DNA from 4 places in the Streptomyces sp. 147326 genome. Region 1 is predicted to be linked to each of the others. Evidence: riboswitches for the same ligand, from Rfam matches in the RefSeq annotation. Region 1 holds a riboswitch; each other region holds the start of a gene.
The links. Region 1 has a riboswitch for cobalamin ahead of RIU97_RS34410 (ABC transporter substrate-binding protein). Riboswitches for the same ligand answer to the same signal wherever they lie in the genome.
Positions count from the first base shown of each region.

Region 2: it holds a riboswitch for cobalamin, as region 1 does, so the genes downstream of both, RIU97_RS04165 (hypothetical protein) here and RIU97_RS34410 (ABC transporter substrate-binding protein) in region 1, are expected to answer to the same signal.
Region 3: it holds a riboswitch for cobalamin, as region 1 does, so the genes downstream of both, RIU97_RS05910 (DUF4430 domain-containing protein) here and RIU97_RS34410 (ABC transporter substrate-binding protein) in region 1, are expected to answer to the same signal.
Region 4: it holds a riboswitch for cobalamin, as region 1 does, so the genes downstream of both, metE (5-methyltetrahydropteroyltriglutamate--homocysteine S-methyltransferase) here and RIU97_RS34410 (ABC transporter substrate-binding protein) in region 1, are expected to answer to the same signal.

Region 1 is NZ_CP134201.1:7,493,994-7,496,185, reverse strand. Features, by position in the region: partial or broken gene RIU97_RS34415 (agmatine deiminase family protein) at 1-142, shown strand, start outside; cobalamin riboswitch at 420-646, shown strand; gene RIU97_RS34410 (ABC transporter substrate-binding protein) at 1,022-2,011, shown strand; gene RIU97_RS34405 (FecCD family ABC transporter permease) at 2,128-2,192, shown strand, end outside.
Region 2 is NZ_CP134201.1:853,640-855,831, forward strand. Features, by position in the region: gene RIU97_RS04165 (hypothetical protein) at 1-1,168, opposite strand, end outside; cobalamin riboswitch at 1,280-1,418, opposite strand; cobalamin riboswitch at 1,486-1,620, shown strand; gene RIU97_RS04170 (hypothetical protein) at 1,730-2,192, shown strand, end outside.
Region 3 is NZ_CP134201.1:1,269,862-1,272,053, reverse strand. Features, by position in the region: gene RIU97_RS05915 (3-hydroxybutyryl-CoA dehydrogenase) at 1-373, shown strand, start outside; gene RIU97_RS05910 (DUF4430 domain-containing protein) at 536-1,024, opposite strand; cobalamin riboswitch at 1,171-1,314, opposite strand; gene RIU97_RS05905 (SRPBCC family protein) at 1,488-1,937, shown strand; gene RIU97_RS05900 (alpha/beta hydrolase) at 1,971-2,192, opposite strand, start outside.
Region 4 is NZ_CP134201.1:7,370,397-7,372,588, forward strand. Features, by position in the region: gene RIU97_RS33945 (FAD-dependent oxidoreductase) at 1-647, shown strand, start outside; cobalamin riboswitch at 761-987, shown strand; gene metE (5-methyltetrahydropteroyltriglutamate--homocysteine S-methyltransferase) at 1,160-2,192, shown strand, end outside.

The DNA of each region.
Region 1 (2,192 bases):
CGACAAGGCCCGCGGGATCCTGCAGGAGCACTTCCCCGAGCGGGACAACGTGCCGGTCGCGGTCGACACGATCGCCTCGGGCGGCGGCGGCATCCACTGCTCGACCCACGACCAGCCCGGGAAGCCCGCCGGCACCTCCTGAACTCCGGCCGGGGGTCCGGCGGTCCGGCGGTCCGGTTGCGGAACGACGAGACGATCCAGGAGCAGAGGGGGAGGAAGAGGGCGGCGCCGAGGCTGCCCAGAATGCGGGCAGGGCAGCACGAAGCAAGGCGTACACGGAGGTGTCCGGGCACGCCGCGGGGCCTCGGCGCGTGACCGTCCTCTGGGCCGGAGGCGGAGTTGTGGCCTCCGGCCCAGCTGCGGTGGTGCGTCCCGCCCCCGGCCGGGCAGGGGCGGCCGGGGGGTGCGGGCCTCGCGGGTAGGCTGTGAGCGCAGCTGGTTCGCACCCGTCAGCCGGACGGGGCGCGTCGTAAGAGGGAACCCGGTGGGAATCCGGGACTGCCCCGCAGCGGTGAGTGGGAACGACCGCCGTCATACGCACTGGGACCGGAACCGGTCCCGGGAAGCGACGGCCAGTAGGTGCCCGCCGGGAGACCGGCAGGCGCGCCCGCGAGTCCGAAGACCTGCCACTGCCCGCATGACGAAGCGTCGTGCGGGGGCCCGGGGCACGCCTCCCCGGGGCCTTTCTGCCGCGACTCGCGAAGGAGAGTTGACGTGGCCGACCAGACCGTCACCACCGCTGGGTGCGTTGAGCACGACACCGGCCTCCCCGATCTCGACGTCGACGTCGACGTCCCGGGGCCGATCCCCTCGTAGACGACGGGCCGCCCGGGCGTCCCGTGCGACGCCCTGCCCCCAGGCGCCGTGGCCGCCGTGCGGGGCCGCCGCCTGCCGTCCCCGCGAGCCGTGGCGCGATTCACCCCGCCCGGCCCCGTGCGCCCGCTCGCTCCTGTGCCCCGTGCCCTGTGCCCCTGACAGGGCGTGAAGAACATCCGATCCATCCGCGGTGAGAGGACCACCCATGCCCCGCAACCACCCGAAGGCCGTGCTGTCCGCGCTCGCCGTCGCCCTGCTGATATCCGGCTGCGGAGGCGGCACCGCGCCCTCCGCCACCCCCTCGCCGGGCACGACCGCCGAGGGCTTTCCCGTCACGGTCACCAACTGCGGGGTGACGAGCACCTATCAGCGTCCGCCGCAGCGCGCGGTGTCGCTGAACCAGCACGCGACCGAGGTGATGCTGGCGCTCGGCCTGGAGAAGTCGATGGTGGGGACGGGCTATCTCGACGACAAGGTCCTCCCCGAGTACCAGGCCGCCTACGACAGCGTGAAGGTCCTCTCCAAGGAGTACCCGTCCTTCGAGGCACTCCTGGAGGCCGAGCCCGACTTCGTCTACGGCGGGTGGACCTCCACCTTCGACGAGAAGGAGGGACGCAGCCGGGCCGCGTTCGCCAAGGCCGGGATCAACACCCGCCTCAACACCGAGGAGTGCCCCACCGGCCCGGTGGACGTGGCCGCCATGGACGAGGAGATCCGCGCGGTCGCCAAGGTCTTCGGCGTGCCCGAGCGGGCCGAGGAGCAGCTGGGGAAGCTGCACGCCACCCTCGACAAGGTCGAGGCCGGGCTCACCGGCGTCACCGCGGTCAAGCTCTTCGTGTACGACAGCGGCGACAAGACGGCCTTCACCGCGGGCGGCAAGGGCATCGGCAACGAGATGATCCGCCGGGCCGGCGGGGTGAACCTCTTCGCCGACCTGGACAAGGCCTTCGGCGACGTCTCGTTCGAGCAGGTGGCGCAGCGCGCTCCCGAGGCCATCGTCATCTACGACTACGGCGACCGGTCGGTCGAGGACAAGAAGAAGTTCCTGCTCGCCCATCCGGCGCTGAAGGACGTGCCCGCGATCAGGAACCAGCGGTTCGCGGTCCTGCCGCTGTCTTCCACCGTGGTCGGCGTGCGGGTGCCGTCGGCCGTCGAGTCGCTGGCGCGTCAGCTCCACCCGGGCCTCGTCCAGTGACCGGGGCGAAGGCTCCGGCACCCGTGGGGGCCGGCCTCCATGAGGAACGCCGGTCCGGCCCTCGCGAGGCAGGCCGGCCAGGGCCCGCGCGGCGCCCCGGGATCCCGTACGCCGTCGTGCTGGCCCTCCTGGGCGCGCTGGTGGTCGGCGCCGCCACGGCCGGCATCGCGGCCGGCTCGAT
Region 2 (2,192 bases), 6.6 Mb from region 1:
GCGTGAAGGCCACCGAGCAGACCTTGAGGTTGCCGGCGTCGTCGTCGACGGTCAGGGCCAGCATGGTGGCGGTGCCTGCGGTGAAGGTGGACTGTGCGACCCACTGCGGGGCGCCGGGGGTGACCGGGACGGGCGGGGCCGTGGTGAATCCGCCGCCGGCCACGGCGCGCAGCGCGTCGATCGAGGCGTAGGCGCTCGGGCCGGTGTCGGACGGCTTGTACTTGAAGCCGCCCGCCGGGTTGTACTGGTTGGCGATCAGGAAGTCGACGGGGGTCTTGCCGTTGGCGGTGAGGAAGTCACCGGTCTGCGGGTTGATGCCGCAGGCGTTGAGGCCGGCGACGCCCCAGCCGTTGGAGCTGGTGTTGACCCCGTACATGGAGTTGAAGGCACCGGTGCTGGCGACGAGCTTGCCCTTGAGGAAGTTCTTGGCCTGGACGACGTCGGCGTCGGTGTTGGGGACGCCGGAGACGCAGAGCGCGGCCATCGCGGCGCCGGTCATGTCGACGTCGCTCGCGGAGTTGAGGACGGTGGGGTTGCCCTCGGCCTTGTTGTAGGTCCAGCCGCCGTCGACGTGCTGGTTGGCGCGGATGCGGGTGACCATCGAGTCGGTGAGCGCCTGCGGGACGCGGTTGCCGCCGGCCTGGGTCTTGGCGCCACCGAGCGAAAGGGCCGCGAAGACGGTGCCGTTGAAGTTGCCGGACGGGCCGAAGTAGCCCGCCTCGGCCGTCTGCCAGAAGGAGTAGACGTGGGCGACGAGGTTGCGGGAGGCCGACACGCGGGCCGGGTCGATGCCGGCGGCGTACGCGTTGAGGGTGCCGCGCTCGTAGTCGGTGACCACCGGGGAGGCCGAGGGCCAGCCCGCCGTGGACAGCAGGTTCCGGTAGACGGTGCGGGCGTTCTTCGTCGTGTCCCCGCCCGGGGCGACGTCGACGACCGCGGTGCCGGCGGCGGCGAAGGTGCTGAACGCCCACTCGTTGGACAGGCCGGAGCCGGCGTACGAACCGTCGGCCGCCTGCAGCGACTTGAGGTAGGCGACGCCGTTCGTCTTGGACGTGGCGATCTGCGCCGGCGACGAGGTCGCGAAGGCGGGCAGCGCGGTGAGGGCGAAGGCGCCGAGCGCGGCGGGCACCGCGAGCGCGAGGCGGCGGGACGTACGGGGACGGGACATGGCCTGCTCCTGGAATCGGCGGACGCCGGCCTTCCCGGGCGCCACGCGGTCGCCGTACGGACGCACGGCCGGGCATGCCGGGGGCCGCCGTCCGGAACGCGTGGTACGGCTTCCTGTTCTGCATCGCCGGATGGGCATTCGGGCTCGGAAACGGCCCCCGCCGTCCCACACCGCTGCGCGTCAGCTCCGGCATCGCACCGGATTCCCCCATGTGGCAGCCCAGGACGCTACCCGAGCGATCAAGGGACCGCCAGCCATCCGTGCGGGTGGGCAGGGGGCGCATCCGGGAGGCCTATGCCATCTTGACGCGTCGGCGAAATCCGTGTTGCACTCCGGCTGATAGCTGCTCAGCACCAGGGGAAGCCGGTCGAATTCCGGCGCTGACCCGCAACCGTAGGCCCGGTTCGTTCCGGGTGAGCCGGAATGCCTGGGGCCGGGACACAGTACGAAGAGCGCCGTCGTGGATTGCGGTGTGGTCGTCGCAGCCTCCCCCTGGCGTTCGCAGCCGTGCGGGGGCGCATCACCACGCACGCAGCCCCCCGGCAGAGACGAGGGGCCGCGGTGGGGACCGAACAGCAGGCGAAACGGCAGTCGGGGACGAGACGGCGGTTCTTCTCCCTCGTGACCGCGGCCTTCGTGACGCTCGGTGCGGGAATTGCGTTCTTCACGGTCCCCCCGTCCGCCCATGCCGATCCGATCGAGCAGTGCACGGCCACCACCGGCGCCGTCGTGGCCGTGGACTTCGGTCCCTTCGGCGGAAAGGTCGAGCGCGGCTGCGACACCACCCCGACGACCGGCTTCGAGCTGCTGCGCACGGGCGGCTTCACCACCGTCGGCACCGTCCACGACGGTGACGGATTCATCTGCCGGATAGGCAACGGCTCCTTCAACTCCGGTACGCAGTACCCCACTCCGGACAAGGAGGAGTGCGTCCTCACCCCGCAGGCCACCGCGTACTGGTCGTACTGGATCGCCTCGCCCGGTCAGAAGAACTGGACGTACAGCCCGCTCGGCGCCATGGCAC
Region 3 (2,192 bases), 6.2 Mb from region 1:
ACTGGCTGCGGTCGAGTGGTTCGCCCGGAAATCCCTGGGCAAGACCACGGTCCGGTCCCAGGACAGGGCCGGCTTCGTCGTCAACGCGCTGCTGGTCCCGTACCTGCTCTCGGCCATTCGGATGGCCGAATCCGGGTTCGCGAGCGCCGCCGACGTCGACACGGGCATGGAACTGGGCTGCGCCCACCCCATGGGCCCGCTCAAGCTCGCCGACCTGATCGGCCTGGACACCGTCGCGGCCATCGCGGAATCCCTGTACGAGGAGTTCAAGGAGCCGCTCTACGCCCCGCCCCCGCTGCTGCAGCGGATGGTCCAGGCGGGGCTGCTGGGCCGCAAGAGCGGCCGCGGGTTCCACACATACGACCGGGGCTGATGAGGGACCCGGTGGTGCCGCTGCGGGGTTGAGGGACCCCTGGTGGCACGGACAAGGAGCGCGGAGCGGCCCGGTGAGCCGCTCCGCGCTCCTGTCGGGAGGCGCTCCGTCCTGACGGACGCGGGCTTTCGGCCCGGACCGGAGGCCGGACTGGAAGCCGGACTAGAAGGCGGTCCAGGTGAAGGCCACCTCGTCGCCCGCCCTCAGCTTGAACTGGCAGCCGCCGACCGGGGTCGGGGTGCCGTTGACGGATATGGCCCAGTAGGCCGAGCCGCCGCCGCTGACGTTCTTGACGGAGTCCACGGAGAAGTCGTCGAAGGACGCGTACCAGGTGCCGTCCCACGCGAAGTAGTTCCGGCGGGCGGCGTCGTCGAGCGCGGCCGTCGGGGTGGGCACGGCCGTCGGGTTCGCCGCCCCGTTGGTGCCGTCGCACTTGTGCGTGCCGCCGGTCGCCGTGGTGACGTCGTGCCCCTTGGTGTTGACCTTCCCCTTGAACAGCAGCCCGTCGGGCCCCTGCACGGTGAGGGCCACGTTGACCTTCTTGTTCGTGTCCGGGGCGGTCTCGGCGTGCGCGACGGCCGGTGCCGTGGCGAGGGCGAGCCCGAGGGCCGCCGTGGTGATCAGGGCGCGGCGGGCGGGAGTCTGGCGCATGGGTGCCTTCCTGGCGTGAACTCGAGGTCGTGCGCCGCCGGCCCCGGTCGCCCCGGGCACACCGCGGTCCCGGGCCCGGGGAAGCGGACACAGGTGATCGGTGAGCCTGGGGCTCAGGGCTTCGTGCTGCAGACCGTGACAGTGGGAAGCCGTACGCACCACACGCTGGGTCGTCCGACTCGCGACGCGGATGCGCCGCACACGGTTGCAGGTCAGCGCCGGAATCACACCGGCTTCCCCCAGTCGCGCAGGCATTCAGTTATGGGTCGGGCATGTACCTGACCAGAGGCATCGTAGGGGCAGCCGCCCCGTCCCACCAGCACTCACCGGGACTCACCCGTCCGCACCAGGATCCACCCGTCCTCGCCGGCACGGCGGCGGCCGGCCGCCCGGTCGTCGGCGCGCGCACGGGGTGACGTTCTGGGATCGTGGACCACAGGTGCAGTCACACCGAGGAGCCGACATGTCCGGACAGTTCGAGGCGAGCGTCGAGATCGACCGGCCGGTCGAGGAGGTCTTCGCCTACCTCGCCGACGGGCGCAACGACCCGGATTTCAGCCCGCGCGTCCAGGAGATCACCAGGACCCCGGACGGCCCCACGGCCCTCGGCACGGTCTTCCGCAGCACGGTCAAGGACGCCGGGATGAAGACCGCCCGCGAGTTCCGCATCGTCGGCTTCGACCCGCCGCACCTGATCCGCTGGACCGAGCAGAGCAAGAACCTGGTCACCGCCGAGGGCGGCTACGACCTCGACGCCCTCCCCGGCGGCCGCACCCGGGTCCGGATCTTCAACACCCTGCACGGCCACGGCCTCGGCAAGCTGCTCGCCGGTATCGCGGTGAGCGCCGCGCGCAAGGACGCCCCCGATTTCGGCCGCCGTATCAAGGCTGCCGCAGAGGCGTCCCGCGCTTGACCGGCCGTCCGGCCGACCATCATCCGGGCGGTGTCAGAACCGCCCGGGCCCGGCCGGGATCGGCAGCGGCTTCGACGGGGCCAGGGACCCGCGCTGCTCGGCAGCGCTCGCCGGGTTCTGGCAGGTCACGTCCTGGGCGGGCAGCTTGCCCGTGGTCAGGTACGCGTGGACCGGCGCGTTGGCGCAGGAGGCGGGGTCGGCGAGGTACACCCCGTGGCCCTCACCGCCGGCCGCCAGCACCATCCGCGAGCCCTT
Region 4 (2,192 bases), 120 kb from region 1:
GCGCGGCCGGCCCCGGGCTGCTGGAGACGTACGAGGCCGAGCGGCTTCCGGTGGCGCGGGCGACGAGCGAGCGCGCCTCGGCCCGGTCCGCCGAGCACAGCCACCCGGGGTACGAGCCCGACCCCGAGACCGTCCACGAGGGCCAGCCCGAGCCCGCCCCGGGCGGACGTCAGGGCGGTGTCCTGTCCGTGGCCATGGGCTACCGCTACAACCAGGGCGCGGTCCTGGGCACCGACCCCGACCAGCCGGTCGTGCCCGAACGGATGCGTCTGTGCGGCGAACCGGGCACGCGCGCGCCGCACATGTGGCTCCACGCCCCGGGGGAGGAGCGGCAGAAGTCCACCCTGGACCTCTACGAGCGGTCCTTCGTCCTGCTCAGCTCCGAGGGCACGCCGTGGAGCGGGGCGGCGGGATCCGTCGCCAAACGGATGAACGTGCGCCTGGACGCCTACGCCATCGGCAACGGGCCGGAGGCCGACCTGATCCCTGCGAGCGGCGGCGACTGGGCCGAGGCGCACGGCACGACCGCGGCCGGGGCGGTCCTCGTCCGCCCGGACGGCTTCGTGGCCTGGCGCTCGGAGGAGGCCGTGGCCGATGAGGAATCGGTCCTCTACAAGGTCCTGACCACCCTGCTGGACCGGTACTGACCTTCCCCCCCCCCGGATCCCCGCTCCGCCCGGCGGCGCGGGGATCCTCCGCGTCCCGGTCTCGCCGCGATCCGGATATTGGACAACCCGCTCCGTTGACGGCGAACGCCATCTACTCTGGCCGGGCAGCTGGTTCGCACCCGTCAGCCGGACGGGGCGCGTCGTAAGAGGGAACCCGGTGGGAATCCGGGACTGCCCCGCAGCGGTGAGTGGGAACGACCGCCGTCATACGCACTGGGACCGGAACCGGTCCTGGGAAGCGACGGCCAGTAGGTGCCCGCCGGGAGACCGGCAGGCGCGCCCGCGAGTCCGAAGACCTGCCCGTTGCCCGAGCGCGAACGACCGCGCCCGGTTTCCCGGTGACCTCGTGGGTGGGTCGGCGTGCTTCAGGCGGATCGTTCCGGCGTGTACCTCAGGCGTACGCGCATCCGGCGGTCCGCCCGTTCCGGCACCCCTTCGCAGCCCAGGCCCGTCACCGGGTTCATGGAGACACGCTCGCGAAGGAGAGTTCCGTGACCACCGAGTCCGCAGCCGCGGCAGTACAGGCCACCGTGTACGGCTACCCCCGCCAGGGCGGCAGCCGCGAACTGAAGAAGGCCGTCGAGGGCTACTGGAAGGGCCGCGTCACCGCCGACGCCCTCCGGGAGACCGCCCGTGACCTGCGCCGGACCAACTGGCAGCAGCTGGCCGACGCCGGCATCACCGAAGTGCCGACCGGCGACTTCTCGTACTACGACCACGTGCTGGACACCAGCGTCATGGTCGGCGCCGTCCCCGAACGCCACCGCGCCGCCGTGCGGACCGACGCCCTCGACGGCTACTTCGCCATGGCGCGCGGTACCCAGGACGTGGCGCCGCTGGAGATGACCAAGTGGTTCGACACCAACTACCACTACCTGGTGCCCGAACTCGGCCCGGACACCGTGTTCACGGCGGACTCCTCGAAGCAGGTCGCCGAGCTCGAAGAGGCACTGGCGCTCGGCCACACCGCCCGCCCGGTGCTGGTCGGGCCCGTGACGTACCTCCTGCTGGCCAAGCCCGCCCCCGGTGTCGCCGCCGACTTCGAGCCCCTGACCCTGCTCGACCGCCTGCTGCCCGTCTACGCCCGGGTCCTGGCCGACCTGCGGGCGGCCGGAGCCGAGTGGGTGCAGCTGGACGAGCCCGCCCTCGTGCAGGACCGGACCCCCGCCGAACTGAACGCCGCCGCCCGCGCGTACCGCGAGCTCGGCGCCCCGGGAGACCGGCCGAAGCTGCTCGTGGCCTCGTACTTCGACCGGCTCGGCGAGGCTCTGCCGGTGCTGGCCAAGGCTCCCGTCGACGGGCTCGCCCTGGACTTCACCGATGCCGCCGCCGCGAACCTCGCCGACCTCGCCGCCGTCGGCGGCCTGCCCGGCAAACGGCTCGTCGCGGGCGTCGTCAACGGCCGCAACATCTGGATCAACGACTTCGAGAAGTCCCTGTCCACCCTCGGCACCCTCCTGGGCCTCGCCGACCGGGTCGACGTGGCCGCCTCCTGCTCCCTGCTCCACGTCCCGCTGGACGCCA